Regions from separate parts of the Geobacillus sp. FJAT-46040 genome, predicted to be linked through region 4. Evidence: predicted binding sites of a transcription regulator. Region 4 holds the regulator's gene; each other region holds the start of a gene.
What was found. Region 4 encodes CtsR, which represses protease genes until heat stress. Its sites were predicted from a motif close to ATGGTCAATAAAGGTCAAACA; they were not measured.
Positions count from the first base shown of each region.

Region 1 (8,003 bases), 710 kb from region 4:
AGCGCAAAGCGATCGCGCCCCACGTCAGCCCGCCGCCGAATCCGACCATAATGATGAGATCATCGTCATGGATTTTGCCCGCTTCCAACTCTTCTACAAGCGAAATCGGAATGGATGCGGCCGACGTGTTGCCATATCGACGGATGGTTGTCGATATTTTCTCTTCTGGCAGCTCGAGCCGCTGTCTGGCCGCTTCGACGATGCGAATGTTCGCTTGATGCGGAATGAGAAAGTCGACATCGTCTTTCGTGAGCCCGGCTTTTTCAAGCACACGCACGCTTGATTCTCCCATTTGCCGGACGGCGAACTTGAATACTTCACGGCCGTTCATGACGATATATTCGTCTTTGTATAAATGTTTTCCTCCTGTTCCGTCAGCTCCCAACTCGAAAGATAAAATCCCGCGCCCGGGCGACACCGGACCCATGACGACCGCTCCGGCGCCGTCGCCGAACAGCACCGCCGTGTTGCGGTCGGTCCAATCGGTGATTTTCGATAGTTTGTCTGCCCCCACTACTAATATATACTTGTAGGCGCCTGTGTCAATAAATTGGGCGGCCGTGACCATCCCGTACATAAACCCCGCGCAGGCAGCGCTGATATCAAGCGCAGCGGCGTTGACGGCGCCAAGCCGCTCTTGCAGCATGCAAGCGACCGACGGAAACGGACGGTCCGGAGTGACGGTGGCAACTAAAATGAGATCAATATCCTTCGCCTCCATGCCAGCGTCTTGAAGCGCCCTTTCTGCGGCAAAATACGCCATATGGGACGTATCGATGTCATCCGGAGCGATGCGGCGCTCCTCGATCCCGGTGCGCGTCCGGATCCATTCATCCGATGTATCCATCATTTTTTCCAAATCAAAGTTGGTCAACACTTTTTCCGGCACATAGCGGCCGACCCCGATAATTCCTGCTCCCATATCATTCATCTCCTCTTTCTTTCCCAAAATGGCAAAAAAACGCTCACGCTGACAACCAAACTTGAATGTACAATCAGTCTACATCACCAATTATTATTACTTGGTACTAATTTTAGCCGAAAGAGCGTGGATGCGCAATAGAAAACGAAAGTTGAACCAGCGCTTTCCGTACCCCTAAGGCATTTGTCCAAACCGCTTTTTCCCTTCTGCCATACAATACAAATACGAGCAACCATCGCATGAAAGGGAGGATCGCCCATGGCCAACGGCGAAGCACAAGAACAACATCGCGAACGGCAAGACCGTTTTTCCCGCCTAATGTTCGGATCTTTTCCTTCTCGCGCAACCGGCGAGCGCGAAGATCAAGGGAGCGGGGCAGAACCGCCTTTACTGCCGAACATCGATTTCATGAAGCTGTTTGAAAACGTCAATACGCTAGCCGACTCATTGCAACAATTAAAACCGCTCGTGAAAAAGATCACCTCGCTCGTCGACTTATTGAAAAAATAGCAGACGCACCGGTCGATGCGTCTGCCCTTGTCGTTTACGGGAGTTCATTGTATTGGCAGAAAAATTGCCCGATTTGCCGAGCCAGTTGGCGCCGTTTCTCCGGCAGCTCGTAAACGACGCGCACCCGGTTGTTTGTCGTTTTCATCCATTGTTCATATTTACGGCTATGCAAGGCGGATGGATACGGGCTCACTCCGGCCAGCTGCCAAATCGTCACCGGAACGTCATGAGGACTGAGAAAGAGGGACGGAACAGCCTCGGGCACCTCCTCTTCTTTCAAGCCATAGGCAGTCGCGATTTCCCTCACCATCCGCCGGTACACGAATGGATGTTCCTGTTCATAGTCAAGCTGGGCGCGAACATCAAGGCAAGGGTTGATCATGGCGACGGCGCGGATTTGACTTGGCATGGCGCCAAGCAGTTGCAAGGCAACGAGCGCGCCCATTCCTTCGGCAACGATATAGATGCGCTGGTTCACAATTTCGCTTTTCAACACCGAGTAAATGAGTTGGCGCGCCAGCCGGACCGCTTTCGGACTTCCCCAATGCCGGCCGTACAAATGGGACGAAAAGACCGTATACCCACGTTCCAACCAATCTTCCAGCCATTGGCGCCGCCCCGGATGCTCGAGCCAAAAACTCGTCTGTTCGTTCACAAAATGGTCGCCGTCGCCCATTAAAAAAAGGGCAAACCCATTTGGGCGCTCCGGCACATGAACGATGCACCATTGCTCATCGAGTTGAAAAAACCGCCGTTGTCCTGCCATCGTTTCCATTCACCCTTGTTTGGCAATGCATAATGGTACAGTATACGATATGCGCGGCCAAAAAAAACGTCCGGGTATATGCCTACGTGACAAATTGTGATAAGATAAGAAAAGGAATGACGAGAAGATGGGAGGAACAAAGATGCGCTTGTTTTGGACGTTTTTTTGGACGTTTTTGCTCGTGCAAATGGCAACGTACGTCATGGGCTCGATGCAAGGGATCGGCTATAACTTCGCAACCGGTGCTTTGCTTGGCGTCATCGTGACGATCTTAGTCTTCGTGATTGCAGCCTTGATTCCGGACGAGCCGGCTGGGGATCACCATCATTGATCATTCGCTTCATAAGACAACGCCTTGGGGTGAAAGTCCCAAGGCGTTGTTTTTTGTCATTTTTAACCGAGAATCCTCCCACTTCAACACCTATATAATAGATGCAATTTGAAGCTTTAACATTTGTAGCTTTTACCGAGCATTTGATCGACTGTCGGGCGACCGAACAACGCCGCTTTCAGACCCATGTATGGGTCTGTGAAGCGGGTGGTTGTTCGGTCTTCCGTCACGCCTTGGCGTGACGGAGGCAAGCCTGTGGCTTGCCTTCGACAGTCGAAAAATGGACAAGCGACTTTTCCATCAAGGATATGTGAAACTTTTTCGTTGCATCTATCCTGAAAATACCCGAACTTCAAAATGTGCAAGGTTTCAGAGTTCGACATAGCGACATTTTCATCCCTTCGATGGTGACGAAATCTTTTTGTCATGGGAGTCTATATAGGTGTAAGTGGAGGAGCATTCCATCCATATTGATCTGGGCTTGTGTTTTCCGCCCATGCTCAAACAATGCGACCAACCCCGGCAGACAAGAAGCACGTCTCTCCGCGTCGTCGGCGCCCCCTTCGGCTCGTTTACGCCGACGGACGAATGGCGATCTGCCCGTTGTCAACATCGACCGTGACGGTGCTGTAATCTTTCACCCGCCCAGCGATCAGCTCTTTCGCAAGCGGCGTTTCGATTTGCTTTTGCATAAACCGTTTGAGCGGGCGGGCGCCGTATACTGGGTCGAAGCCCGCTTCGGCGATGTATTGCTTCGCCGCTTCCGTCAGCACGAGTTCGATATGCCGATCGGCCAAACGGGCCGACAGCTCGCGGGCGAACTTTTCGACGATGCCTTTCACTTCATTCATCGACAATGGCTTAAATAAGACGATATCGTCGATCCGGTTTAAAAATTCTGGGCGGAAATGGGCGCGCAGTTGGTCAAACACTTGTTTGCGCGTTTCTTCATCGATGTCGCCATGTTTGTTTTCTAACAACAGCGGCGATCCGATGTTCGATGTCATAATGACGACCGTGTTTTTAAAGTCGACCGTCCGCCCTTGCGAATCGGTGAGCCGTCCGTCATCCAGCAGCTGCAACAGGATGTTGAACACTTCCGGATGAGCTTTTTCGATTTCATCGAACAACAGAACGGAATACGGCTTGCGCCGCACCGCCTCGGTCAGCTGGCCGCCTTCCTCATAGCCGACATAGCCGGGCGGCGCTCCGATCAAGCGGGAGACGGCGTGTTTTTCCATATACTCGGACATGTCAAGACGGATGAGCTGCTCCTCACTGTCAAACAGCGCCTCGGCGAGCGCTTTGGCCAGTTCCGTTTTGCCGACGCCGGTCGGTCCGAGGAACAAAAACGATCCGATCGGGCGGTTCGGGTCTTTCATGCCGGCCCGCGCCCGCAAGACGGCGTCAGCGACAAGCTCGACCGCTTCGTCTTGACCGATGACCCGTCTATGCAGCAATTCATGAAGGCGAAGCAGCTTTTCCCTCTCTCCCTCGACGAGGCGGGTGAGCGGAATGCCAGTCCAGCGTGACACGATTTCGGCAATCTCTTCTTCCGTCACTTCCTCGCGCAGCAATTTCCCTTCACTTTGCTCACTGATTTCTTGCTCGAGCTGTTTGAGTTGCTTTTCCAACTGCGGAATGCGGCCATGGCGAAGCTCCGCCGCCTTGTTTAAATCATACTCGTTTTCCGCCTCTTCCAGTTCGCGTTTTGCCCGCTCGAGCGCCTCGCGCAAACGGCGGACGCGGTCAAGCGCCTCTTTTTCTTTTTGCCATTGCGCTTTCATGGCGTTCGCCTTTTCACGCAAATCGGCAAGTTCTTTTTGCAATGCCGCAAGCCGCTCGCGGCTCGCTTCATCCGTTTCTTTGCTTAAGGCCGCCTCTTCAATTTCAAGCTGCATGACGCGGCGCATCACTTCGTCCAGCTCCGACGGCATCGATTCCATTTCCGTCCGGATCGTCGCGCACGCTTCATCGACCAAATCGATCGCTTTGTCAGGCAAAAAGCGGTCAGAGATGTAACGGTCGGACAAAACGGCGGCCGCGACGAGCGCGCGATCGTGGATTTTCACTCCATGGTGCACTTCATACCGTTCTTTCAATCCGCGCAAAATCGAAATCGTGTCCTCGACACTCGGCTCTTGGACAAGCACTTGTTGGAAGCGGCGCTCGAGCGCCGGGTCTTTTTCGATGTATTGCCGGTACTCATCAAGCGTCGTCGCCCCGATGCAGCGCAACTCGCCGCGGGCAAGCATCGGCTTGAGCATATTGCCGGCGTCAATCGCCCCTTCCGCTCTGCCGGCGCCGACGATCGTATGCAGCTCGTCAATGAACAATATGATGCGGCCGTCGCTTTTTTTGATTTCGTTTAACACCGCTTTCAGCCGTTCTTCAAATTCACCGCGAAACTTTGCTCCGGCGACGAGCGCGCTCATATCAAGAGCGAAAATCGTTTTGTCTTTCAGCCCTTCCGGGACATCTTTGCGCACGATGCGTTGAGCGAGCCCTTCGACAATAGCGGTCTTCCCGACGCCCGGCTCGCCGATCAACACCGGGTTGTTTTTCGTCTTCCGCGACAAAATGCGGATGATGCGGCGAATTTCACTGTCGCGGCCGATGACCGGGTCGATTTTTCCCGCTTTCGCTTCCGCGACAAGGTCGCGCCCGTATTTTGCCAACGCTTCATAGGTTGCTTCCGGATGTGGACTCGTCACGCGTTGATCCCCCCTTACGTTTCTCACTGCCGCTAATAGTGCTTCCTTCGTCAGTCCAAACGACGCCAGCTGCCGAGCGACCGGCTCGGCGCCATGAGGCAACGCGAGCAGCACATGTTCGACCGATATGTACTCGTCTTGCATTCGCTTCGCTTCGTTTTCCGCCTCCTCAAGCAGCCGCGCTAAGGCGGGCGCAACATACAGCTGCCCGTCCGCCCCATGCACTTCAGGCTTTTGGCGAAGCTGGCTGCGAAGCCAGTCCGCAACCTTTTCCTTGTCGGCGCCGGAAAGCTCCACGAGCCGCGGCGCCAGGCCGCCTTCTTGTTCGAGCAGCGCAATCAGGAGATGCTCGACATCAAGCTGTTGATGATGTCGTTCTTTGGCGAGCGACTGCGCCGCCATCAGCGCCTCTTGCAGTTTTTCCGTCAAACGGCTTGCGTCCATGCCGCCCCCTCCATTTGACCTTCTTTGACCATAAATCATTATAGCGGATCGCGAAGCACACGGCAAATCAAAAGCCACTCCATACTTGGAATGGCTTTTGTTGTGCTTCACGGTTTGCGCAAATACGTCCAATGCCGATTATGGTTCGACGTTTCCGGGAACGTATCGCCGGCTTTCAGTTTCAGCTTTTTCGGGTGTTTTACATTGTCGCCCGTTTCGCCGATTTCAATGTACACGCCGTTGTTCGGCGCTTTATCCCCTGATTTGAAATGGCGCGGTTGGCCCATTTGTTTCATCCCCCTTGCTTCGATTGCATTTGTTAGCATTCCCGGTTTCGCCGCTGTTCATAAGAAGGGAAATGATGGGGCCGCCGCACACGGAGCGTCAAGCCTTCACAATAAAAACGTTTTTTCTCATGAAAATCCTTTTCCTTGCAAAGAACGAAAAAGGAACTCCCGAAACGGGAATTCCTTTCTCCTATAGGATCGACACTAAAATCGCTTTTTGGGCATGAAGCCGGTTGCCGGCCTGCTCAAATACGACCGAGTTCGGGCCGTCCATGACGCCGGCCGTCACTTCTTCGCCGCGGTGGGCCGGCAGACAATGCAAAAAGAGGTAATCGGGTTTGGCCGCTTTGACGAGCTCTTCGTTGACTTGATACGGCTGAAACACTTGAAGCCGCTCGGCGCTTTCGCTTTCTTGGCCCATGCTCGTCCATACGTCCGTATAAATCGCATCCGCTCCGGCCACTGCCTCAAGCGGGTCGTGCGTCACAACAACTGTTGCTCCGGTTTTCTCGCCGATCTGGCGCGCTGCCTCGACGTATTCCTCCTTCGGCTCATAGCCTGGCGGACAGGCAATGAAAATATCCATTCCCACTTTTGCTGCGGCCGCAAGCAAGGCGTTGGCGACGTTGTTGCCGTCGCCGACATAGGCGAGTTTGATGCCTTGGAACGTTTTCTTCGCTTCGTAAATCGTCAGCAAATCCGCCAACGCCTGGCACGGATGATCGTCGTCCGTCAGGCCGTTGATGACCGGAACGGACGCATATTCGGCCAACTCCTCGACTTTTTGATGGGCAAATGTGCGAATCATCATGACATCGACGTATTGCGACAAGACGCGGGCCGTATCGGCGATCGTTTCGCCGCGGCCAAGCTGCAAATCGTTTCCGTTTAAATACATCGCCTGGCCGCCAAGCTGAATCATGCCGACTTCAAACGACACGCGCGTGCGCGTTGACGGCTTTTCAAAAATCATCGCCATTGTTTTCCCGGAAAGCGGCGTATACGATACACCGGCTTTTTGTTTCGCTTTTAAATCAGCTGCTAACGCCAACAAGTCCATAATTTCGTCTGTTGAAAAATCGAGCAGCGTTAAAAAATCTCTCCCTTTTAATGACATCACTGCATTCATGCGATCACCGCCTGTTCTGCCTGTTTTTTCTTTTCCAACCAGCCGTGGATCGGCTGCACATCAAGATGATCGACATCGAGCGCCTGCAAGAAGAGCTTCAATGTCTCACGTTCCGTGAAGACGAGCAATTGTCGGGACAACGCAGTCATTCGTTTGTTCGCTTCGCCTTCCTCTTTGCCCAAGTCGATCACCGCGAGCGCCGTGTCGCGCTTCACCCAATCGGCAAACGGGACATCAGCGACGATGGTCAGCTGTTTCGCCGTCATCTCCGCCTCCAGCTCGGCGTCGATGTTGCCGATGACGTAGACCTCGTTCGCGTTCGCTTTCTTTTGCAAATACGGATAAAACGCTTTATACGCCGCTTCCTCCTTCGTTGCGGCGATGCTGATGCCTTCGCCGGTCGATTTCATCTCCGGTCCAACCACCGGGTCAACCCCCGGCAGCTTATGGGTCGAAAAGACCGGATACTTTAACACGGCGTACGGCATGACCGCCAAGCCGCGCGCTTTTTCGTCCACGATGTCGACAAGCGATTTCCCAAGCAATAATTTTGTCGCAATTTGCGCCAATGGCACGCCGGTCGTTTTGCTGACGATCGGCACCGTCCGGCTGGCGCGCGGGTTCACTTCCAGGACATATACATTGCCGTCCGCAATGACATATTGAATGTTCATAATTCCTTTAAAGCCGAGTTTTTTCGCAATCCGGCCCGCATAGTCGATGATTTTCGCTTTTTCTTCGTCTGTGAGCGTCTGCGCCGGCAGCCAAGCATAGCTGTCACCGGAGTGGACGCCGGCTTTTTCGACGTGTTCAATGATGACCGGCAGCACGATGTCTGTTCCATCCGTCACGATGTCCGCTTCTGCCTCTTTCCCGTCCAAATACGCATCAATCAAAATC
Region 1 covers NZ_NISS01000001.1:2,126,432-2,134,434, forward strand. Annotated here, with positions in the region: gene CD000_RS11235 (beta-ketoacyl-ACP synthase III) at 1-922, opposite strand, end outside; gene CD000_RS11240 (hypothetical protein) at 1,181-1,432, shown strand; gene CD000_RS11245 (alpha/beta fold hydrolase) at 1,467-2,207, opposite strand; gene CD000_RS11250 (YjzD family protein) at 2,341-2,529, shown strand; gene clpB (ATP-dependent chaperone ClpB) at 3,102-5,687, opposite strand; gene CD000_RS11265 (YjzC family protein) at 5,795-5,974, opposite strand; gene argF (ornithine carbamoyltransferase) at 6,165-7,103, opposite strand; gene CD000_RS11275 (carbamoyl-phosphate synthase (glutamine-hydrolyzing) large subunit) at 7,100-8,003, opposite strand, start outside.
Region 1: clpB (ATP-dependent chaperone ClpB) is a predicted target of CtsR. The motif match lies at 5,699-5,719, and genes of this name have one in related genera.

Region 2 (8,003 bases), 460 kb from region 4:
AAAGGACGGAAAAGTCGGCAGCGTGACGCTTGTGCATACGCAAACAGGCGAGGAACGCGAATTTCCGTGCGACGGCGTTTTCATTTACATCGGGATGGTGCCGCTCTCGAAGCCGTTTGCCAATCTTGGCATCACGAATGAAAACGGCTATATCGTCACGAACGAAAAGATGGAGACGAAAGTGCCGGGCATTTTCGCCGCCGGTGATGTGCGGGAAAAAACGCTCCGGCAGATCGTGACGGCTACCGGCGACGGCAGCATCGCCGCGCAAAGCGCCCAGCATTACGTTGAGGAACTGAAAGAAAAGCTCAATAAGCAAGGGGTCAGCTGATCCGGTAACCAAATCGCAATCAAATCGTAATGGTTATTTAACCCAGATGTAACACGGGCGCAACACATTTGTCGTATGCTATAAGTAAGTAATTGACCCCCTTTTATATAGATCCTTTTTGGCGCGGGCGTTTGTCCGCGTCTCTTTTTTCTTTGCATGCGCGCTTGCATCCTGCCGCCCCGCTCGAAACGGCGGGGGATGGCGTCTTTCGGCTGGAAGCGGAATGTTGGGCCCCCGAGGTTTTTGCAGACGGGAAGCGGACGGTTTCCAGCGGTTTGAAGGTGGAGCGGCCTAACTATTTATGGTAAAATAAAGATGATTATGTGCGTGTTTGCGGATGGTTGGGGTGAACGAATTGCAACGGGTGACAAACTGCGTATTATATAAAGACGGCCAAGTGCTGCTTTTGCAAAAGCCGAGGCGCGGCTGGTGGGTCGCTCCGGGCGGGAAAATGGAGCCCGGCGAGACGGTGCGTGAAGCATGCATTCGTGAATACCGGGAAGAGACGGGCATTTATTTGAAAAATCCAGAGCTGAAAGGCGTCTTTACGATCGTGATGAAAAATGGGAATGAAACGGTGTCGGAGTGGATGATGTTTACGTTTTTCGCCGACGACTTCATTGGTGAAAACGTGCCGTCTTCCGAAGAAGGGACGCTTGCTTGGCATCAGGTGGAGACGCTTTCGACGCTGCCGATGGCCCCTGGAGACTATCATATTTTGGATTACGCCTTGAAAGGCAAAGGGGTCATGTACGGGGTGTTTGTCTATACAGAGGAATTCGAGCTGCTTTCATATCGGCTCGATCCGAGCTGATGGAGAGGAGGGGCGGAGATGGGACAAAACGGGGCGCTGCAGCCGATTCAGCTCGTCATCATCACCGGTATGTCCGGCGCGGGAAAGACGGTGGCGATTCAAAGCTTCGAAGACCTCGGCTTTTTTTGTATTGACAACTTGCCGCCGACGCTGCTGCCGAAATTTTTGGAGCTCGTCAAAGAATCCGGGAATAAAATGAACAAAGTCGCCCTTGTCATGGATTTGCGCAGCCGCGACTTTTTCGATCATTTGTTCGCCGCGCTCGATGAGCTGGGTGAGCAAGCGTGGGTCGTCCCCCAGGTGTTGTTCTTGGACGCCCAAGATTCGACGTTGGTGGCCCGCTACAAAGAAACGCGGCGGACGCATCCGCTTGCGCCGAACGAGCCCCCGCTTGAAGGAATCCGTTTGGAGCGGAAGCTGCTCGAAGAACTGAAAGGGCGGGCGCAGATCATTTACGATACGACGGGGCTCAAGCCGCGCGAGCTGCGGGAGAAAATCATCCGCCAGTTCTCATCGCACGCTCAATCCGGGTTTACCATCAACGTCATGTCGTTTGGGTTTAAGTACGGCATTCCAATTGATGCAGATTTGGTGTTTGACGTCCGCTTTTTGCCGAACCCGCATTACATTGAACATATGCGTCCGAAAACCGGGTTGGATGACGACGTATCGTCCTACGTGCTCAAGTGGGGGGAAACGCAAAAGTTTTTGGAAAAGCTCATTGACTTGTTGTCGTTTATGCTGCCGTATTACCAGCGCGAAGGAAAAAGCCAGCTGGTGATCGCCATCGGCTGCACGGGCGGGCAGCACCGTTCGGTGGCGCTCGCAGAATATATCGCCTGCCATTTTTCAGATGATTATAAAACGGTTGTCTCGCACCGGGACATGGAGAGGAGAAAGGACATACACCGATGAGAAACGAACGAGCAGCGAAACTGGTCGTCATCGGCGGCGGCACCGGGCTTCCCGTCCTGCTGAGGGGGCTGAAGCAGCATGAATTGGATTTGACCGCCATTGTCACCGTCGCCGATGATGGAGGGAGTTCCGGGCGGCTGCGCGATGAGCTGCACATTCCGCCGCCCGGGGATGTCCGCAACGTATTGGCCGCGCTGTCTGACGTCGAACCGCTCATTGTCGAGCTGTTCCAGCACCGTTTTCAAAACGGCAACGGCTTATCCGGCCATTCGCTCGGCAATTTGATTTTGGCGGCGCTCACATCGATCACCGGCGACTTTGTGAAAGCAATCCGTGAGATGAGCAAAGTGTTGAACGTGCGCGGCCAGGTGCTGCCGGCAGCGAACAAGAGCGTCGTTTTGCACGCGGAGATGGAAGACGGTTCCATCATCTCTGGCGAGTCAAAAATCCCGAGTGCGGGAAAAAAAATTAAGAGGGTGTTTTTAACGCCGGAAGACATTGAGCCGCTGCCGGAGACGGTTGATGCCATCCGCCGCGCCGATTTGATTGTCATCGGGCCGGGCAGCCTATACACAAGCATCTTGCCGAATTTGCTCGTGCCGAAAATCGGGCAGGAAGTATGCAAGGCGAAGGCGAAAAAAGTATATATATGCAACATTATGACTCAGGCCGGCGAGACGCCGCACTATACGGTGAGCGACCATGTGGAGGCGCTTCATGCTCATCTTGGCGGCCCGTTTTTGGACGCGGTGATCATCAACAGCGGAGCGATCCCGGAAGCGATCCGCCGCCGCTACGAGGCGGAGCGGGCCGAGCCGGTGCGTGACGACAGCAGCGGGCTTTCGTTGCAAGTCATCCGCGACGATATTGTCACGTACGAGGATGGGGTCATTCGCCATAATACGGCGAAAGTCGCCGCCCTTCTTCTCGGGCTTCTCCCTCACCGTTAAAGGCGGGACCCGAGTAGGCCGCAAAGCGCCATTATGGGCGGTGATGCTCCCGATGGCCGCGCCGAAAGTCAGGCACCTCCAACCGGCCGGATGCGGGGAACGAATGGAGGTGGAGCGATCGTGTCTTTTGCATCGGAAACGAAAAAGGAATTGACCCATTTAGAGGTGAAGCCTTGCTGCTTGCGCGCGGAGCTGTCGGCGCTTTTGCGCATGAACGGTTCACTGTCGTTTTCCGGCGGGCGAATGGCCATCGATGTCCAGACGGAAAATGCGGCGATCGCTCGGCGCATTTATACGTTATTGAAAAAGGGCTACGATGTCGCCGTCGAGCTGTTTGTCCGCAAGAAAATGCGCTTGAAAAAAAACAACGTCTACATCGTCCGCGTGACCGACGGTGCGGCTTCTTTGCTTCGTGAACTTCACATTGTCAACGGCGATTTTTCGCTCATCCATGACATTTCCCCGGAGCTCGTCAAGAAAAAATGCTGCAAGCGCTCGTATTTGCGCGGCGCGTTTTTGGCCGGCGGTTCGGTCAACAACCCGGAGACGTCGTCCTACCATTTGGAGATTTTTTCGCTGTATGAGGAGCATAACCGGGCGTTATGCGAATTGATGAACAGCCACTTTTTTTTAAATGCGAAAACGTTGGAACGGAAAAAGGGGTTTATTACGTATTTAAAAGAGGCGGAAAAAATCGCCGAGTTTTTGAACATCATCGGCGCCCATCAAGCGCTGCTCCGCTTTGAGGACATTCGCATCGTCCGCGATATGCGCAACTCGGTCAACCGGCTTGTCAATTGCGAAACCGCCAATTTGAACAAAACGATCGGCGCTGCGCTTCGCCAGGTGGAGAACATCCGCTACATCGACGAGACGATCGGCCTTGATTCACTGCCGGCCAAGCTGCGGGAAATCGCGAAACTTCGCATCGAGCATCAAGACGTGACGCTGAAAGAGCTCGGGGAGATGGTTGCTGGTGGAAAAATCAGCAAATCCGGCATCAACCACCGGCTGCGCAAAATTGATGAGATCGCGGAGCGGCTGCGGGCTGGAAAGCCGGTCGATTTCCATAAATCGCTGTAAAGGGGAGATGGAGAATGGTGGAAAAACAAGTGGAAGTGAAATTAAAAACCGGGCTGCAGGCGCGCCCGGCGGCGTTGTTCGTCCAAGAAGCGAACCGTTTTTCCGCTGATGTGTTTTTGGAAAAAGACGGAAAACGGGTCAACGCGAAAAGCATTATGGGCTTGATGAGCCTCGCCATCGGCCATGGAGCGGTGATCACGCTCATTGCCGACGGTCCGGATGAGCAAGAAGCGATCGAAAAGCTCGCCGCCTATGTGCAAAAGGAAAAGTAAAGCAGCGTGTGGGGCTGGCAGGGAAAGGAATGGAAAAGGCTGCTCCGTTTTTGTCGGAAGCAGCCTTTTTTCGTCAATGTCGGTGCAGGCGCAGCTCTATAGCGGTTCTGCCAACGTGTGCATGCCTTATTTTTCATCAGCGCGCGTCAGCACGCGGTCAATGATGCCGTATTCCATTGCTTTTTGCGCGGTCATAAAGTTGTCGCGGTCCGTATCGCGCTCGATCACTTCGATCGGCTGGCCGGTGTTTTCCGATAAAATGCGGTTCAATTTGTCGCGCAAGAACAAAATGCGCTTCGCTGCGATTTCGATTTCCGTCGCTTGCCCTTGGGCGCCGCCGAGCGGTTGGTGGATCATGATTTCACTGTTTGGCAAGGCGAACCGTTTCCCTTTCGCACCGGCGGCAAGCAAAAACGCCCCCATGGAAGCGGCCATGCCGATGCAAATTGTCGATACGTCCGGTTTGATGAACTGCATCGTGTCGTAAATCGCCAGGCCAGCTGTGATCGAGCCGCCCGGGCTGTTGATGTACAAGGAAATATCTTTGTCCGGGTCTTCCGCCGCCAAAAACAACAGCTGCGACACGATCGAGTTGGCCACTTGGTCGTCGATCGGGCTGCCAAGGAACACGATTCGGTCTTTCAATAAGCGCGAATAAATGTCGTACGCCCGCTCCCCGCGGTTCGTCTGTTCGATGACAGTCGGAATCAAATACATCAAAAACGCCTCCTTTTCCATCCTAATGGATCAATATGTACGCCTTCATCATACACGAATGGTCAATGAAGGTCAAACAAAACGACCTTCCCCATTCTTTATAACATATTCGCGGCTAGCGGGAACATCCCTCTTTTCATCATAACCGCTTTTTTATTTTTTTAACCAGTTGCCTGTGGCGGTGGCATTGATGTGGAAGGAACAAAGGCCTAATTTTTCCTGTTTTTTTATTGCATTTTCCCCTTGCATTTTTGCACGATCCTGCTATAATAGAACATGCGACGGAACGAATATAGAGAAATCATGAACTTCCATGCCCTCGTAGTGTAGTGGATAGCACGAGAGATTCCGGTTCTCTTAGCGTGGGTTCGAATCCTGCCGAGGGCGTTCCAACGATCCGACAAGTTCGGATTGAGATTCCCAAATCCCTTGATACGACCGCGTTTGCGGTCGTTTTTCATTTTTTGGGAATCCCGAAAAAAACGATAGAATCCGAAAAAATTTTGTACGAATTTTGCACGGCTATTTAGTACGATCCAGTTCCGCCATCGCGAGATCGACCTGCCGGGATTCTTTTTGTTCCATCTCATCTAAAATATGCGAGTACGTTTGCAGAGTAGTGACAATATGGCGGAACAGGAAACGAGTTTGGAGCAGCTGGCTTCGATTCGGTTTCGCCACCCGTCGATCACGATTCGGACCTTGTCCGCAGACAAAGCGTATGGCGCCACGGAGTATCTGGAAGCGCTCTTTCTTCATCCAGACTACAGTTTTTTGTTTTTTGTCGTGTAAATGCCACTAATAAGTGAAAGGTGCAAACCGAATCCTCCTTCCGTTTCGTCACCCGATTGGGCGGCGTTTTTTATGTAGGTGAGGTGATACACGTGTAGAAGTTGCACGAGGTATTGAACGATAACAAAAGCTAAACCACATGAAGAAAAAGGACGGAATGACCTGGGGCGACTGGATGGAGATCATGGGGTCCGGCGCGATACGTATAAACGAGTGCGCGGGGCGGTGAGGAGGAAATGGGAAGGAATAAAGACCCTTAGGTTAAAAAACATATACTTGGTATATGGTTGTAATCCTGCCGAGGCAAAACAGCCGCCTAGGCGGCTGTTTTTCTTTTAGATCAGCAGCGGACGCGCCGCTTTCCTCGAGAGGGTTCCCAAATCAAGGGCTCGGGCGGGGCATTGGGTTTTTTCGTCTGAACAGGCGCCGGTTCGGGCGGTCGCCAAGGCCGCTTTCCGCCGTCAAAAATTTCTCCTACCCCCTCCCGCTCCCGTTGTGTACAATAAAAGAAAGGGAGGCGTGACGATGAGGGCGGAGTTATGGCAAGAGCAGCGGCTGCAGCTGTCGCTGACAAAGGAACTTGTGCAGGCGATTGAACTGTTGCAATATTCCGCAGTGGATTTGGAAGCGTTTTTATATGAACAGTCGCTGGAAAACCCGTTTTTGGAAATTCGCCGCACTCGGGTGCGGCAACGGCCAAGCCGGACCGAAAGAGACCAAAAGCAATGGCTCGAGAACATTGGCGCCCGCGCAGAGACGCTTGGCGGTTATTTGCTTTCGCAGCTGCCTGCATGCAAGCTCGATGATCAAGAAGAGCGCATCGCCCGTTATCTCATTGCCTCGCTCGATGAGGACGGCTATTTGCGCGTACCGCTTGCCGAGCTGGCGGCGCGGTTTTCCGCATCGGAACAAGAGATGGAACGGGGGCTGCGCCTTGTGCAGTCGCTCGACCCGCCGGGAGTCGGCGCCCGCGATTTGGCGGAATGCCTCTTGCTGCAACTGGAACGTCTTCCTGAGCGCGACGAGCTGGCGGAGATGATCGTCCGCTACCATTTTGTCCCCTTTGCGGAAAAGTCGTGGAAAACGCTGGCCAAGCAGCTTGGCGTCAGCCTTGGCGAACTGCAACGTGTCTTCGAGCTCATTCGCACACTCGAGCCGCGGCCAGGCATTCACTATTCGAGCGAAACACCGCCTTTGGTGGTGCCGGATGTCATCGTCGTCCGCGGGGCGGAAGGGGACTGGATGGCCGCCTATAATGATGACATCCATCCGGAGCTCGAATGGAATCGGGAGTACGAGCGGCGCATCGCTGCATCCGGCGACCGGCATGCCGAACAGTTTATCAAAGAAAAATATCGGCAGTTTACATGGCTCGCGAAAAGTTTGGAGCAGCGGAAACAGACGCTTCTCCATTTGACGGCCGTCATCATCGACCGCCAGCGCTCGTGTTTGGAGTTGGGGCTTTCGGCGCTCAAGCCGATGACGATGCGCGAGGTGGCCGAGGAGCTCGGCGTTCATGAATCGACGGTGAGCCGCGCGGTCCGGCATAAATATGTGCAAACGCCGTTTGGCACCGTGGAGTTGCGCCGTTTCTTTTCAAACGCCGCGACGGCCGCAGGGGATGAAGCGGCATCGTCCGCCCGCGTGAAAGCGATCATTGAGGCCCTTATTTCCGAGGAAGATCGGCGGGCGCCGCTGTCTGACCAACAGCTTGCTGATTTGCTTCGCGATCGGCACGGCATCGCCATTTCGCGCCGCACGGTCGCCAAATACCGCGAGCAGCTGCGCATCCCGTCTTCGGCAAAGCGGAGGCAATATATCGGCCTGCCGTAACGGGCGGCCAATCGAAACGGCAACTGCTGTAGAAAGAGAGGAAGAAATGAATGCATATCCGATTGTATACGAAAACGAATTGCCCGCTCTGCGACAAAGCGAAAGCCGTTTTGACGGAGCTGCGGGCGGACTATTCGTTTACGCTGGAAGAAATTGATATTTACAAAGATGATGAACTGCTGGAAAAATATCAGCTGATGATCCCGGTTGTGGAATTGGATGGCGAAGAAATCGGCTGGGGAGCGATTGAAAAAGAAGCGGTGAGAAAACGGTTGCGGCGGGCGCAAAACAGTTGA
Region 2 covers NZ_NISS01000001.1:3,295,534-3,303,536, forward strand. Annotated here, with positions in the region: gene trxB (thioredoxin-disulfide reductase) at 1-331, shown strand, start outside; gene CD000_RS17555 (NUDIX hydrolase) at 669-1,145, shown strand; gene rapZ (RNase adapter RapZ) at 1,164-2,060, shown strand; gene CD000_RS17565 (gluconeogenesis factor YvcK family protein) at 2,057-3,010, shown strand; gene whiA (DNA-binding protein WhiA) at 3,131-4,093, shown strand; gene CD000_RS17575 (HPr family phosphocarrier protein) at 4,108-4,365, shown strand; gene clpP (ATP-dependent Clp endopeptidase proteolytic subunit ClpP) at 4,492-5,082, opposite strand; tRNA gene CD000_RS17590 (tRNA-Arg) at 5,398-5,469, shown strand; gene CD000_RS18585 (hypothetical protein) at 5,710-5,874, shown strand; gene rpoN (RNA polymerase factor sigma-54) at 6,400-7,707, shown strand; gene CD000_RS17605 (glutaredoxin family protein) at 7,758-8,003, shown strand.
Region 2: clpP (ATP-dependent Clp endopeptidase proteolytic subunit ClpP) is a predicted target of CtsR. The motif match lies at 5,141-5,161, and genes of this name have one in related genera.

Region 3 (8,003 bases), 840 kb from region 4:
ACTTTAATGATTTCAATGTATGATTGAAGCACCATAAACGCCGCCAACGCGTAGTAAAAAAGAAGTCCAAGGCTCAGCACCCCGCCGATCCACCGCCCGAAGTACTGTTCATGAAGCGACACGAGGTCTCCGCCTGATGTCAAATGCGACAGCAGCCGATACATGAGCCAAATCAACACGTGCGCCGACAGCCCGGCCATTAAGACTGCCATCCAGGCATCCTGCCCCGCCTCTTTCATCAGAGGACGCTGAAAATTGAGTGCCCCGACCCCAACTTGCGTAGCGTGAATGACAAAAAACACAAGAAACGGGGAGATGAGAAACCGTTCCTGAATGGCCTGCTTCATCCTAATCCCTCCTCATGTTCCCCGTCTTATTCGCTAATGCCGGCATGGACGATATCCACCGTGACGTGCGGGCGGATGTCTAGATCCGGGTATTCACGGTAAAACGCGTCGGAATCCCAATGTCTTGTCACGCTGCGAACAAAATCGCCGATGCCGAGCGGGTCAATCCGTTTTTTCTGAAAATAACGGAATAACCGACGCATATTATGCTCCAATTCGTTTTGCATTTTTTTCTTCACATCAGCAAACAAATCTTGACCCGGCTGATCGAGCCATGACGGGTAATCCCGCACCGACGCATGGATATGGACGAACACATCAAGCACATGGCGGCTTCCATCACGCTTCCATTCATATTTCGACTTCGCCCATAAGTTTTGCAGCATCACCCGATCCTCGCCCTGTTTCCCGCGATTCCCAACCTTCAGCTGGTAGACGCCGTTTTTCGTTTCTCCAAGCAAAATTTTCATTAAAAACGAATCACGCAAACTCACATGCCCCACGTATCGGTCGTCGCGAAACAACGCGACCCCTTCAAGCTTGACGAAATCTCCTTTTTTCTCAAAATACGGCAAAAACGGATCGCTCCCCGGGGAAAAATAGCGATACAAAAACAAGTGCAAATTCGTTTTCGGCAAGTTCATCGACTGCTCATTCTGCTCCACCAGATTCGGCAAATACAACGTATCGCTCAGCGTCGTGTTCGCCGTGATTTTCAGCAGCTCCTTCGCGCTTTCTTCCGCCACGCCAAGCAGCAAATGACTGCCGACTTTGTTGTTGCGCGCGAGGCTGTGCGTAATTTGCGTCACCCCCCGCTTGGCAAACTCCTTGCCGAACAAAATCAAGCGCAGCTGCCCTTCCTCAACCGGCAGCGCGGATTTCGATGACAGGCGCGGAATCAAGTCGTAGACCGTCGGCGACGTCGTCGTCAGCATATTCGGCTTTGTCATCGGCCCTTGCTTGAACGTCGGGTACACCGCGGTGCCCGTGTAGCGGCCGTTCTCGAAATCATACCCCATCTGTTGAATAATTTGAATTTTGTCAATCGGCCACGAACTGACGCAGCCGCCAAGCAACAGCAGCGCACCGACCCATGCGAGCCCACGCCTCATCATGATCCCCCTTACTCATCAATATCGCGTTTTTGCTTCGCCGCATTCGGATCGTAACGAAACCGCGACCGCGGACGAAGAAACATCGGCCGCTCCGCCGTTTCACTGTATGGCGAACGAATGAATGTATCGCGGAAGCTGCGAACACGAAATGGATAAAACGGCAGCAAATACGGATAACCAAACGACTGCAGCCGCCCTAAATGAATGAGCAGTCCACAGACAGCAAAGATGATGCCGATCCCGCCCCAGAAAGCGGCAAACAAAATAAACGGAAACCGAATGAACCGAATCGTGTTGGACATTTTGAAAATCGGCGTTGTAAACGAAGCGAGCGCCGCCAACGCGACGACAATCAACAAAATCGTACTCGTCAGCCCGGCATCAACGGTTGCTTGCCCGATGACAATCCCGCCGACAATCCCGAGCGTTTGTGCGACTTTCGTCGGCAGCCGCGCCCCGGCCTCGCGCAACAGCTCAATCGTAATTTCCAAAAACAGCACCTCGAGCATCGGCGGAAACGGCACGTTCGAGCGGGAATAAATGATCGGGCCGAGCAAGTCTTCGGGAATCATTTCATAATGATACGTCAGCACCGCCACATAAATCGGCGACGCTAACACCGAGAACGCAACGCCGAAAAACCGGATGAGCCGGAAAAACGTGCCGAGCACCCATGGCAAATAATAGTCTTCCGGCGACGTAAAAAAATCGAAAAGAGCGGCGGGGCCAATCACGGCATACGGGGAGCCGTCGCAAAAAATGGCCACCTGACCCGACACAAGCGCATAGATGGCCCGGTCGATCCGCTCGGTCGAGATAAACAGAGGAAACGGCGTCCGCGAATTGTCCGCGAGCAGCTGATCCAAAATAGCGTTGTCAAACACGATGTCAAAATGAATGGACTCAAGCCGCTGCGTCACCGTTTGAATGACTTCCGGATTAGCGACACCGTCGATGTAGGCGATGACCACTTTCGTTTTCGACATCGAACCAATCGACATTTCCCGAAACACAAGATTTGGCGTCACCACTTGCCGGCGGATGAGATGCAAGTTGACACCGACATTTTCCACAAATCCGACTTTGGGCCCAACGACGCTGAATTCGTTTTCCGAATCATTGTTTTCCCGAAGCCCCAAATTTTCAGCCGCGGCGCCCATGAGCGCCGCTTTGTTTGGCTGCTCGCGGAATGTAACAGCGACAAACCCTTTCAGCACCTTCTCTTCAATCAGCGCCGTGTCTTCACTCACTTCAATGCGCTGAATCGGCACGATTTGCTGCAAGTCTTCCAATCGGACGTTCGGATGCTGGGGAATGTCGTTTTGCAAATGGCAAAAAATCCGCTCTTGCAGCACTTGCGGATCAACGAGCGAATCGAAATAGTAAATCGACAGCTCCTTGCCTCCGACAACAAACGACACTTCGACAAAATCGCTCGATTGCCGAAGCTTTTCCCAAAGTTGCGAAAGATTCCTCTGTGCGGGGCGCTTTTTCTTTTTCTTCCAAAACGAGAACCAACCCACGATGATCCCCTCGCCTTTCCGTTTACGGCATAGTCTTCCAATCGATCGATATTTTTATGCATCCCCCTTTCATCCTAATTGATTCGACAAAATCTTCTATATATTATTGAAAATAGACAAATAAAAAAAGGAGAATCGTCTATGAACAAATTGACGAAACGGCGCCGGGCAAAACAGGCGTTAAAAAAAGTAACAGCAACGGCGGAAGCACTGCGGCGGTCCATCGACCGAACGCGTCCGCTTGAAGAGCAGCTCGACCGCATCCGCGCCTTGTTGGATGAACAGCTTGGCCATGATGAATAAAATGATCGCCCGCTTCCACTCATAACGAAACGAAGCCCTTTCGTCCCCCTTCACCAAAAAACTTTGGGGAACGAAAGGGCTCATTTACCGGCGCGGCAGCTGCCGGCGCCAAAGAAGCCACAACAGCACAAGACTCATATAACCAAACAGCGGATAGATGAATGACAGCAGCTCCCCGTAATGAAACGGGCTGACCGCCGCAAACAGCAAAACGAGCAGCACGCCCAGCCATTTCCCGCCAAGCGGCGCCCAAACGCGCACTTGGCGTGCAAGTCCAAACATGCCGCCGATGACCGATGTAAAAATTTCTCCGTAAATGACGACGACATAAAGCCAATACAACACAGTAAAAAACGTATGAACGACTTCGGCCATTGGAATATCATAATCGTCCTTGTGTGGAAACGACAGGAGCACCATATGGTTCAACAGCAGCAAAACCGTCAACACCATTCCGCCTAACATCGCTCCGCGCCTCACCGCTCGCTCATCGGTCGCTTCGCGGGCGATGGGGACAAGCACCGCTTGGGCCATCGCCAAGTTAAAGGCCGCATAGGAAAACGGGGACAACATCGCCTTGAGGGAATAGTCCACCGCAGCCATGTCCGGACGGCACAAATCGCCAGCCACGATTGTTTTCACAAAGGCGATGGCGCTGAACAGCACCATCATCGGCGCGACGAACACGTTGACGCCAAACAGCCCTTTGCGGTCAAACAACATGACAAGAAGCGCCAAACCGAGCGTCAGCGTGACGCCCGCCTGCCTCGGCCAGCCGATCTGCTCTTCAAACACCGCACCCGCCCCGGCGATCATCACCGCCGTCACCCCCGCGATCATCACCGTCATCACAAGCGTCACAAACGGACTCAACATTCTTCCGAACAAATAGCGATTCAATTCATCATAGGACGCGGCTCCAATGCGGCGCGCCATCACCATCAGGCGCGCGCCGCCCCATGTGAACAAAACGCCGCTGACCGCCACCCCGATCGTCCCAGCCATTCCGTAGCGGGTAAAAAATTCAATAATTTCCCTGCCAGTCGCAAATCCCGCTCCAATCACCGTGCCGACGTAAACAGCGGCGATTTGCCATGCTTCCGACCACTCGTGTCTCTTGCCCAAATCCTCCATCTCCCTCTCTTGTCCGTTGCTTTTCCATATATATGTATATGTCCGGCATGGACAAGAAAGACGACAGAACGAAAAAAGAAGGCATCCGAGACAAGATGCCTTCTCACACACCGCAAACTCTCTTCATTAATATGGCATGCGATGTGAAATCGCGTTTCCATCAATGAACTGTCACGTGTTCGACTTGATGTTCGTGCAGCCCGCCGCTTCCTTCGACGTGCACTTTCACCGAATACGTTCCTTTGTTGGCAAACGTGGCCATGGCTTCGTACTCGCCGTTTCCTTTTTCCTTTGCATCGACAAATTCATGCTTATTGTCCGCCTGCCAAATCTCAAAACGAACGGTCGCACCTGTCAACGGCTTCCCATCTTTGGTGAGGTGAACGGTCAATGCCGCCGGTTTTCCGGCTTCGAACGAACGGGACGACAGCGAAATGGCGACGGCGCCATGATGATTTTCTTCAGCACTGCCTTGGGAATTTTCGCGCGCACCGTCGGCCGTCGCCGCCTGTTCCGGGTTGCCGGCGACAATATCTTTTTTCGGCATGTTATGCATATCGCGCGCCGTCACATGGGCGACGACCGAATATGTTCCCGCTTGGGTAAATGTTTTTTCCACCGAGTAGCGGCCATCGCCGTCATGCTTCGCTTCAAGCATTTCCCGCTCGCTGCTTCCGTGTTTCCATACTTCAAACTTGACTTCGCTCGCATCGTCCACTTTTTCACCGCCGTACGTCACGACGCAGGCGAGCTTGGTCGGTTTGTTCAAATCGATGTGATCCGGAACATCCATTTTCACTTCAAGCACGGCCAGCGTCTCGGCTTGCTTGTTGTGATTTGTACAAGCAGCCATGATCATCATCCCCAAAAGTACAACAGCAAACGCGAAACCAACATGTCTTCTCATCTTCACCTTTCTCCTTTTTCCTTCAAATTCATGATCATCGTCAGCACCAAAGACGGAGTCTTTTCCGCCTCTTTTTCTGTTTTTCACTTTATCATAGCTTTGCCGCACCTACATTAGTATTCACCATTTTTTCAAAAACATTTCATCGTTATCACAATTTTTTTGTACAAAACACTTGAAAGTCAAAAAAGGTCAAAGTATAATAAAGTCAGAAAGTCAAAGAAAGTCAAAGTCAAAACCTGAATAATGGAAAAGGGGGTATGCTTCATGCGCTGCCAAGCATGCCAACAACGTGAAGCAACGGTGTTTGTCAACTTGCAATGGAACGGTGAAAAACAACAACTTCACCTGTGCCATGAATGCTATGAAAAGCAAAAACAACAACTGTCCATTCCGATGAACTTCGGCTTTTCACCGTTTTCCTTTGATGACTTCTTTACTAGCCCGTTCACAGCCGCCAACGCCGGAATGAGCGCGCCGAAAACGATGGCGAAACGCCCGCAAAGCCATGGCGGTGGATTTTTGGATCAATTCGGCCGCAACTTGACGCAAATGGCGAAAGCGGGCTTGATCGATCCGGTCATCGGCCGCGACAAAGAAATCGCCCGCGTGATCGAAATTTTAAACCGCCGCAACAAAAACAACCCGGTGTTGATCGGGGAGCCGGGCGTCGGGAAAACGGCCATCGTTGAAGGGCTGGCGCTGAAAATTGCCGAAGGGCAAGTGCCAGAAAAACTGTTGAACAAAGAAGTGTACTTGCTTGACGTCGCTTCGCTTGTTGCCAACACCGGCATCCGCGGCCAGTTTGAAGAGCGGATGAAACGGCTCATCGCCGAACTGCAAGAGCGGAAAAACATCATCTTGTTCATTGACGAAATCCATCTGCTCGTCGGTGCTGGAGCCGCTGAAGGCTCGATGGACGCGGGCAACATTTTAAAACCGGCGCTTGCCCGCGGCGAGCTACAAGTCGTTGGGGCGACGACACTCAAAGAATACCGGCAAATTGAAAAAGACGCGGCTCTTGAGCGCCGCTTCCAACCGGTCATCGTCCACGAGCCGACCGTTGAGGAAGCGATCGCCATCTTAAAAGGCATTCAGCCAAAATATGAACAATTCCATCATGTCCGCTATACGGACGAGGCGATCGAAGCGTGCGTGAAATTGTCGCACCGCTACATTCAAGACCGCTTCCTCCCGGACAAGGCGATCGACTTGCTTGACGAGGCCGGCTCGAAAGCGAACTTGCGCCTCGGCCCGACCGATGAAAAGCAACTGCAAGAGCGATTGATCCAAATCGCGAAAGAAAAAGAACAAGCGGCGAAAGAGGAAAACTATGAACTGGCGGCGAAACTGCGCGCTGAAGAGCTGAAGCTTGAGAAACAACTCGAGCAAGGCGTCACCCAAGAACGCCCAACAGTCGATGTGGCGGACATCGAGCAAATCATTGCCGAGAAAACCGGCATCCCAGTCGGCAAACTGCAAGCCGATGAAAAAGAAAAAATGAAACATCTCGAAGAAAACTTGGCGAAAAAAGTGATCGGCCAAGCGGAAGCGGTGAAAAAAGTCGCCAAAGCGATCCGCCGCAGCCGCGCCGGCTTGAAAGCGAAACACCGCCCGATCGGTTCGTTCTTGTTCGTCGGCCCGACCGGCGTCGGGAAAACGGAGCTCGCCAAAACGCTCGCTGAAGAGCTGTTTGGCACAAAAGACGCCATGATTCGCCTCGATATGAGCGAATACATGGAGAAACATTCGGTCTCGAAGCTGATCGGTTCGCCGCCGGGCTATGTCGGCTTTGAAGAAGCCGGCCAGCTGACGGAAAAAGTGCGCCGCAATCCGTACAGCATCATCTTGCTCGACGAGATTGAAAAAGCGCACCCGGATGTACAGCACATCTTCCTGCAAATTTTGGAAGACGGCCGCTTAACCGACAGCCAAGGCCGCACCGTCAGCTTCAAAGACACCGTCATCATCGCGACAAGCAACGCCGGTGTGACCGACAAAAAAATCACCGTCGGCTTTGAAAAAGAGGGCAACAGACAAACAAGCGTCCTTGACTCGCTCAGTGCCTACTTCAAGCCGGAATTTTTGAACCGCTTCGACGCCATCATCGAGTTTAAGCCGCTCGAAAAAGCGCACTTGCTTGAGATCGTCGACCTGATGCTCGCCGATGTCAAAGCGGCGATGCGCGAACAAGGCATTGAACTCGAGGTGACGGAAGCGGCGAAAGAAAAACTGGCCGAACTCGGCTACCATCCGGCCTTCGGCGCCCGCCCGCTCCGCCGCGTCATCCAAGAGCATGTCGAAGACAACATCGCCGACTGCCTGCTTGACGCGGATCAATCGGTGCGTGCGATCCGTATCGATGTCAAGGACAATGCCATTGTGGCGGAAATCGCCTAATTGTGGCTTAACGACCAACGCGCACACCTATATCATCCATCACCCGAATGACTCGAACATCGCCCCATCCCGTTTTCGGGGTGAGGAAGTGTTTTAGGGAAGAGCAGCAAAAAGAGCCGCCCCGAAGTTTGTATGTAAGGAGGAAATGAATCAATCAGCCCCTGCTTCTTTCGCTCAGAGGGATTGGCGCATCATCGCCATCCCTTTTTCTTTTTCCATCTTTTCGCCAAGAACAATAAGATTTTGCTATAATGAAGAAAAACGCAAGGGGGCA
Region 3 covers NZ_NISS01000001.1:1,990,494-1,998,496, forward strand. Annotated here, with positions in the region: gene CD000_RS10475 (GerAB/ArcD/ProY family transporter) at 1-347, opposite strand, end outside; gene CD000_RS10480 (Ger(x)C family spore germination protein) at 374-1,459, opposite strand; gene CD000_RS10485 (spore germination protein) at 1,471-2,985, opposite strand; gene CD000_RS18455 (hypothetical protein) at 3,127-3,288, shown strand; gene CD000_RS10490 (YkvI family membrane protein) at 3,373-4,413, opposite strand; gene CD000_RS10495 (FixH family protein) at 4,583-5,329, opposite strand; gene CD000_RS10500 (ATP-dependent Clp protease ATP-binding subunit) at 5,597-7,729, shown strand.
Region 3: CD000_RS10500 (ATP-dependent Clp protease ATP-binding subunit) is a predicted target of CtsR. The motif match lies at 5,508-5,528, and genes of this name have one in related genera.

Region 4 (8,003 bases):
CTCGTCGGAAATCGAAACGCGGTGGTGCGCTTCATACCGATCGCGCAACCCTTTTAAAATTTGGATCGATTCTTCCACTGTCGGTTCATCAACGTAAATCGGCTGAAAGCGGCGTTCAAGCGCGGCGTCTTTTTCAATATATTTCCGGTATTCATCGAGCGTTGTCGCGCCGATGCATTGAAGCTCCCCGCGCGCCAACGCCGGTTTCAAAATGTTCGACGCGTCGATCGCTCCTTCCGCCCCACCGGCGCCAATTAATGTATGCAGCTCATCGATAAACAAGATGATGTTGCCCGCTTGACGAATTTCATCCATCACTTTTTTCAGTCGGTCTTCAAATTCTCCACGGTATTTCGTTCCGGCGACGACTGTCCCCATATCGAGCGTCATGACCCGCTTGTCGCGCAGCGTTTCCGGCACTTCGTTATTGACGATTTGTTGGGCTAACCCTTCAGCAATGGCCGTTTTCCCAACGCCCGGCTCGCCGATCAACACAGGATTATTTTTCGTCCGCCGGCTTAATACTTCAATGACGCGCTGAATTTCTTTACTGCGGCCGATGACCGGGTCCAGCCGCCCTTCGCGGGCAATCGCTGTCAAATCGCGGGCGAGGCTGTCAAGCGTCGGAGTGCTCACGTGCGAAGCACCGCCGCCATGGCCTGACATCGACTCATTGCTGCCAAGCAGCTGCAACACTTGCTGGCGCGCTTTGTTCAAGCTTACTCCCAAGTTGTTCAGCACGCGGGCGGCCACCCCTTCGCCTTCGCGGATCAACCCAAGCAAAATATGTTCTGTGCCGACGTATGAATGGCCGAGCTTCCGCGCTTCATCCATCGACAGCTCAATTACTTTTTTCGCCCGCGGTGTATAGTGGATCGTATGCGACACTTCACTGCCACGGCCGATGAGCGATTCGACTTCTTTTTGAATTTTATCTGGGCCGAGCCCAAGCGCCATGAGCGCCTTAGCCGCGATCCCCTCGCCCTCGCGGATGAGGCCGAGCAAAATATGTTCTGTGCCGATATTGTTATGGCCGAGGCGAATGGCTTCTTCCTGCGCCAGCGCCAGCACTTTTTGCGCCCGTTCCGTAAATCTGCCAAACATCATCGTTCATCACCCTCCATCTTTCTTCGTTCCTCCATCTTTAAACGCTCCCGGATCAGCGCCGCGCGGCGGACGTCCCGTTCTTCAGGGCGAAGCGCCCCGCCGGCATATTGCTGCAAAAATCCCGGCTGCGTCAAAATCATCAGCTCATTTAAAATGTTGCGCGAGATGTTCTTGATATATCCTAGATCAATCCCTAAGCGAACATCGGACAGACATTGCGCCGCTTCTTTCGATTCGATGACGCGGCAGTTGGCCAGTATGCCGTATGAACGGAACACCTTGTCTTCTAATTGTATGCCCAAAGTTTTCACTAATGCCTGACGAGCCGCTCTTTCTTGGGCGATCAGCTGCTGAACGATCGTATGCAAATCAGCAACAATGTCTTCCTCCGATTTCCCAAGCGTGATCTGGTTGGAAATTTGGAATATATTTCCCAACGCTTCACTCCCTTCACCGTATGTTCCACGGACAACAAGCCCAAGCTGGTTGATGGCAGGAATAATACGGTTAATTTGCTGCGTCAGCACAAGCGCCGGAAGATGCATCATCACCGAAGCCCGCAATCCCGTCCCGACATTGGTCGGGCAGCTCGTTAAGTAACCAAGCCGCTCGTCAAAGGCATAGTTGACATACCCTTCAATCCAATCGTCCAATTCGCTCGCCGCCTCGAGAGCCTCAGCAAGCTGCAACCCCGGGAATAGGCATTGGATGCGGATATGATCCTCCTCGTTGATCATGATGCTGATTTCTTCATTTTCCGAAAGCAGACAAGCGCCAAACGGCGAATCCTCAGCCAGATGCGGACTAATTAAGTGTTTTTCTACCAATACCCGTTTTTCAATCGGCTGAAGCTCCGACATTTTCAACAACTCGAAGCGGCCTGCCCCTCCGTAAGAACGATGGGCGAACGTCCGTTCAAACAACGCGACGATTTGCATCGCTTCTTCACTGCTAAACAGCGTTGGAAAACGAAAGTCAACGATGTTGCGCGCCAGTCGGATGCGACTGCTTAAGACGATGTCCGAATCCGGCCCCTCTTGGCTCATCCACGCGCTGACCGCCGTATTGAAAAACTTCTCGAACGACATACCGCTTACATATCCCCCTCTCCGCGTCGACGCAGTTCATCCTCCAACGAGCGGATTTGGTCGCGCACCTCGGCCGCCCGCTCGAATTCCTCACGAGCAACGAGCTCCTGAAGCTTTTGTTTCAACATAGCAAGTTGCTTGCGCAAATGGAGAACGCCGCCTTTTCGCTTCGGAATTTTTCCTGAATGAGCGGTATTGCCGCTATGGAGCCGTTTCAAAATCGGCGGCAAGTAGCGTGCAAACGTCCGGTAGCAGTTAGCGCAGCCGAACCGCCCGATTTGTGTGAATTGATGGTATGTCATTTGGCACGTCTCACATTGAAGTACATCCGGGTTCGGAAACGCGTTCGCCGTCATCTCTTTCATCGGCGCTTGAAAGTTAAGAAGCCCCGCCAACAAGTTGTTGAGTGAAAAATCATCATTGCCGTAGAACGTAAACATATGGCCATGCTCTCTGGCACATTGCTCGCAAAGATGGAACTCCGTTTTCTCTCCGTTTACAATTTTTGTAAAGTGCATCGTGGCCGGCCGCTGCTTGCATTCTTGGCAAATCAATGCCTCCCCCTCCCCCTATTTGTATTTCAGCGACGTCAACATCGCTTTTAACATGCGGGCCCGCAGTTCGTCCCGCTCGGGCAAATCGATATATAAAACAGAACGATCCATAGCGCTTAACATAATTTTCGCTTCCCGCTCCGAAATTACCTTTTCTTCAACGAGACGTTTTACCACATCTTCGGCATTCGATTGGCTGATGCGGTGGCCGACAAGCTCGAGCAGCTGGTCAATAAGCTGTGCTTCACTCTTTGTCTTCACTTTCATAATGCGGATATACCCACCGCCACCGCGCTTGCTTTCGACGATGTACCCTCTTTCAAGGGTAAACCTCGTATTGATGACATAGTTGATCTGCGACGGAACACATTGGAATTTATTAGCGATTTCGCTTCGTTTAATTTCAACGATATCTTGGTCGCTCATATTGAGCACTTGCTTTAAATATTGCTCAATGATGTCGGAAATGTTCGGCACTCTACCTACCACCTTCCTTACAACCAAGCTGCCTGGCGATGGGCCGTCCGCTGACCAGGACACCCCACTGCCTATTTGTTGACTTTGACTATATTTGACCTTACTCTTACTATACAATGTATTACGGAAAATTTCAAGAGTGACCAAAGAAGGAAAACTAACTATAGAATATCCGTTTTTTTGGACAATAAAACGTCAAGCAGCCGAATAAATGAAAAAGCACGCCTTTTCTTCCAAGGAAAGAAAAGACGTGCTTTCCATTTTGCCTAGCAGCGACCTACTCTTGCAGGGGCGCTGGCCCCAACTACCATCGGCGCTGGAGGGCTTAACTTCCGTGTTCGGGATGGGAACGGGTGTTTCCCCTCCGCCATAGCCACTAGGCAATGATGATCATCTTGGACAGTAATAATTATATCCATCCTGTTGGATTTGTCAACAGGATGTTCATTCCCTCAAACCTAGATAACCGTTGGAAGAAGCCGCTCATAGGTTAAGCCCTCGATCGATTAGTATCCGTCAGCTCCACGTGTCGCCACGCTTCCACCTCGGACCTATCGACCTCGTCATCTTCGAGGGATCTTACCCGCTTTGCGCGGTGGGAAATCTCATCTTGAGGGGGGCTTCACGCTTAGATGCTTTCAGCGCTTATCCCGTCCGCACATAGCTACCCAGCGGTGCCCCTGGCGGGACAACTGGTACACCAGCGGTGCGTCCATCCCGGTCCTCTCGTACTAAGGACAGCTCCTCTCAAATTTCCTCCGCCCGCGACGGATAGGGACCGAACTGTCTCACGACGTTCTGAACCCAGCTCGCGTACCGCTTTAATGGGCGAACAGCCCAACCCTTGGGACCGACTACAGCCCCAGGATGCGATGAGCCGACATCGAGGTGCCAAACCTCCCCGTCGATGTGGACTCTTGGGGGAGATCAGCCTGTTATCCCCGGGGTAGCTTTTATCCGTTGAGCGATGGCCCTTCCATGCGGAACCACCGGATCACTAAGCCCGACTTTCGTCCCTGCTCGACCTGTCCGTCTCGCAGTCAAGCTCCCTTGTGCCTTTGCACTCTCCGAATGATTTCCAACCATTCTGAGGGAACCTTTGGGCGCCTCCGTTACCTTTTGGGAGGCGACCGCCCCAGTCAAACTGCCCACCTGACACTGTCTCCCACCCCGCTAAGGGGTGCGGGTTAGAATTTCAATACCGCCAGGGTGGTATCCCACCGACGCCTCCACCGAAGCTGGCGCTCCGGCTTCCCAGGCTCCCACCTATCCTGTACAAGCGATACCAAAATTCCATATCAGGCTGCAGTAAAGCTCCACGGGGTCTTTCCGTCCTGTCGCGGGTAACCTGCATCTTCACAGGTAGTATAATTTCACCGGGTCTCTCGTTGAGACGGCGCCCAAGTCGTTACACCTTTCGTGCGGGTCGGAACTTACCCGACAAGGAATTTCGCTACCTTAGGACCGTTATAGTTACGGCCGCCGTTTACTGGGGCTTCGGTTCGCACCTTCGCTTCCGCTAAGCGCTCCCCTTAACCTTCCAGCACCGGGCAGGTGTCAGCCCCTATACGTCGCCTTTCGGCTTCGCAGAGACCTGTGTTTTTGATAAACAGTCGCTTGGGCCTTTTCACTGCGGCTCTTCAGGGCTCTTCACCCCAAAGAGCACCCCTTCTCCCGAAGTTACGGGGTCATTTTGCCGAGTTCCTTAACGAGAGTTCTCCCGCGCGCCTTAGGATTCTCTCCTCGCCTACCTGTGTCGGTTTGCGGTACGGGCACCTCTTCCCTCGCTAGAGGCTTTTCTTGGCAGTGTGAAATCGGGGACTTCCGGATTACTCCGTCGCCGTCACCGCTTGGCCTTATGATCCGCGGATTTGCCTGCGGATCAGCCTCACGGCTAGGACAGGCTCTTCCAGCCGCCTGCTCGCCCTATCCTCCTGCGTCCCCCCATCGCTCAAACGGGAAGAAGGTGGTACAGGAATCTCAACCTGTTGTCCATCACCTACGCCTTTCGGCCTCGGCTTAGGTCCCGACTAACCCTGAGCGGACGAACCTTCCTCAGGAACCCTTAGGCTTTCGGCGCAGAGGCTTCTCACCTCTGTTTTCGCTACTCATACCGGCATTCTCACTTCTAAGCGCTCCACCAGTCCTTCCGGTCTGGCTTCTCTGCCCTTAGAACGCTCCCCTACCGATGACCAACGGTCATCCCGCAGCTTCGGCGGCACGTTTAGCCCCGGTACATTTTCGGCGCAGAGTCACTCGACCAGTGAGCTATTACGCACTCTTTAAATGGTGGCTGCTTCTAAGCCAACATCCTGGTTGTCTCGGCAACTCCACATCCTTTTCCACTGAACGTGCACTTCGGGGCCTTAGCTGGCGGTCTGGGTTGTTCCCCTCTCGACCACGGATCTTATCACTCGCAGTCTGACTCCCGGGCATAAGTCGTTGGCATTCGGAGTTTGACTGGGTTCGGTAACCCGATGAGGGCCCCTAGCCCAATCAGTGCTCTACCTCCAAGACTCTCAAACCCGAGGCTAGCCCTAAAGCTATTTCGGGGAGAACCAGCTATCTCCAAGTTCGATTGGCATTTCACCCCTACCCACACCTCATCCCCGCACTTTTCAACGTGCGTGGGTTCGGGCCTCCAGCCGGTGTTACCCGGCCTTCACCCTGGACATGGGTAGATCACCTGGTCTCGGGTCGACGACGACGTACTCACACGCCCTGTTCAGACTCGCTTTCGCTGCGGCTCCGCCTCTTCGGCTTAACCTCGCACGCCATCGTCACTCGCCGGTTCATTCTACAAAAGGCACGCCATCACGCATGAACGCGCTCTGACTACTTGTAGGCACACGGTTTCAGGTTCTCTTTCACTCCCCTCCCGGGGTGCTTTTCACCTTTCCCTCACGGTACTGGTGCACTATCGGTCACTAGGGAGTATTTAGCCTTGGGAGATGGTCCTCCCTGCTTCCGACGGGATTCCTCGTGTCCCGCCGTACTCAGGATCCGCTCGGGAGGGAACGAAGTTTCGACTACAGGGCTCTCACCTTCTCTGGCCGGCCGTTCCAGACCGGTTCGTCTACCCCGTCCCTTTCTCACTCCCATCGTGAGCGGTCCTACAACCCCAAGAGGACATGCCTCTTGGTTTGGGCTGTTCCCGTTTCGCTCGCCGCTACTTGGGGAATCGCGGTTGCTTTCTTCTCCTCCGGGTACTAAGATGTTTCAGTTCCCCGGGTGTGCCCTCCATGCCCTATGGATTCAGGCATGGATACTGCCCCATGACGGACAGTGGGTGCCCCCATTCGGACATCTCCGGATCAACGCTTGCTTACAGCTCCCCGAAGCGTTTCGGCGTTTGCCCCGTCCTTCATCGGCTCCTAGTGCCAAGGCATCCACCGTGCGCCCTTTCCAGCTTAACCTATTGCGCTCTCGGCTTCTTCCTTTGCTTTTCCGGTTATCTAGTTTTCAAGGAACGAAGTAGCTCCTTTGAATTCGCTTCTTCGCTGGGTTGCGTCGAGGAATTCGGCTTCTCCGAATCCGCGTGTAGACGCAGACGCAAACGAGACTGCTTCTTGAATTTGCTTCTCTGCAGTCTTGCGCCGAGGAATCCATCTTCCTTGAACCTGCTGGAAGACGAAGGCGCAAAGTAGCTCCTTTGAATTCGCTTCTTCGCTGGTTTGCGTCGAGGAATTCGGCTTCTCCGAATCCGCTTGTAGACGCAGACGCAAACGAGACTGCTTCTTGAATTTGCTTCTCTGCAGTCTTGTGCCGAGGAATCTTGCTTCCCCGAACCTGCTAGCAGACGCAGGCACAGGCGCTTTTGAAGGAATTCTCATTCCTTCAAAACTGAACGAAGCGACTGCCTTGAGTCTGCTTCCTTGCAGCTTTGCGCCGAGGAATCCATCTTCCTTGAATCTGCTAGAAGACGCAGGCGCAAAACAAGTGAAGGAATTTCTCATTCCCTCAAAACCGAACGAAACGAAAGCGCTGTGTATCGACAGTTGGCCATTTCGGCCTCCGCTTTTCGAATTGTCTAGCTCCGGCTCGCCGCCGCTCGGGGTCAAATAACCTTCGCCTTCGGGATTGTAAATCCCTGCAGGCGAAGAACATTTGCCCATCGCGGCGAAACGCTCGCCTCCGCTTTTCGTCCTTAGAAAGGAGGTGATCCAGCCGCACCTTCCGGTACGGCTACCTTGTTACGACTTCACCCCAATCACTTGCCCCACCTTCGGCGGCTGGCTCCCGTAAGGGTTACCTCACCGACTTCGGGTGTTGCAAGCTCTCGTGGTGTGACGGGCGGTGTGTACAAGGCCCGGGAACGTATTCACCGCGGCATGCTGATCCGCGATTACTAGCGATTCCGGCTTCATGCAGGCGAGTTGCAGCCTGCAATCCGAACTGAGAGCGGCTTTTTGGGATTCGCTCCCCCTCGCGGGTTCGCAGCCCTTTGTACCGCCCATTGTAGCACGTGTGTAGCCCAGGTCATAAGGGGCATGATGATTTGACGTCATCCCCACCTTCCTCCGACTTTTCGCCGGCAGTCCCTCTAGAGTGCCCAACCGAATGCTGGCAACTAGAGGCGAGGGTTGCGCTCGTTGCGGGACTTAACCCAACATCTCACGACACGAGCTGACGACAACCATGCACCACCTGTCACCCTGTCCCCCCGAAGGGGGAACGCCCAATCTCTTGGGTTGTCAGGGGATGTCAAGACCTGGTAAGGTTCTTCGCGTTGCTTCGAATTAAACCACATGCTCCACCGCTTGTGCGGGCCCCCGTC
Region 4 covers NZ_NISS01000001.1:2,832,253-2,840,255, forward strand. Annotated here, with positions in the region: gene clpC (ATP-dependent protease ATP-binding subunit ClpC) at 1-1,107, opposite strand, end outside; gene mcsB (protein-arginine kinase McsB) at 1,104-2,195, opposite strand; gene mcsA (protein-arginine kinase activator protein McsA) at 2,201-2,749, opposite strand; gene ctsR (transcriptional regulator CtsR) at 2,765-3,226, opposite strand; rRNA gene rrf (5S ribosomal RNA) at 3,491-3,607, opposite strand; rRNA gene CD000_RS15160 (23S ribosomal RNA) at 3,713-6,642, opposite strand; gene CD000_RS18265 (hypothetical protein) at 6,682-7,341, opposite strand; rRNA gene CD000_RS15165 (16S ribosomal RNA) at 7,378-8,003, opposite strand, start outside.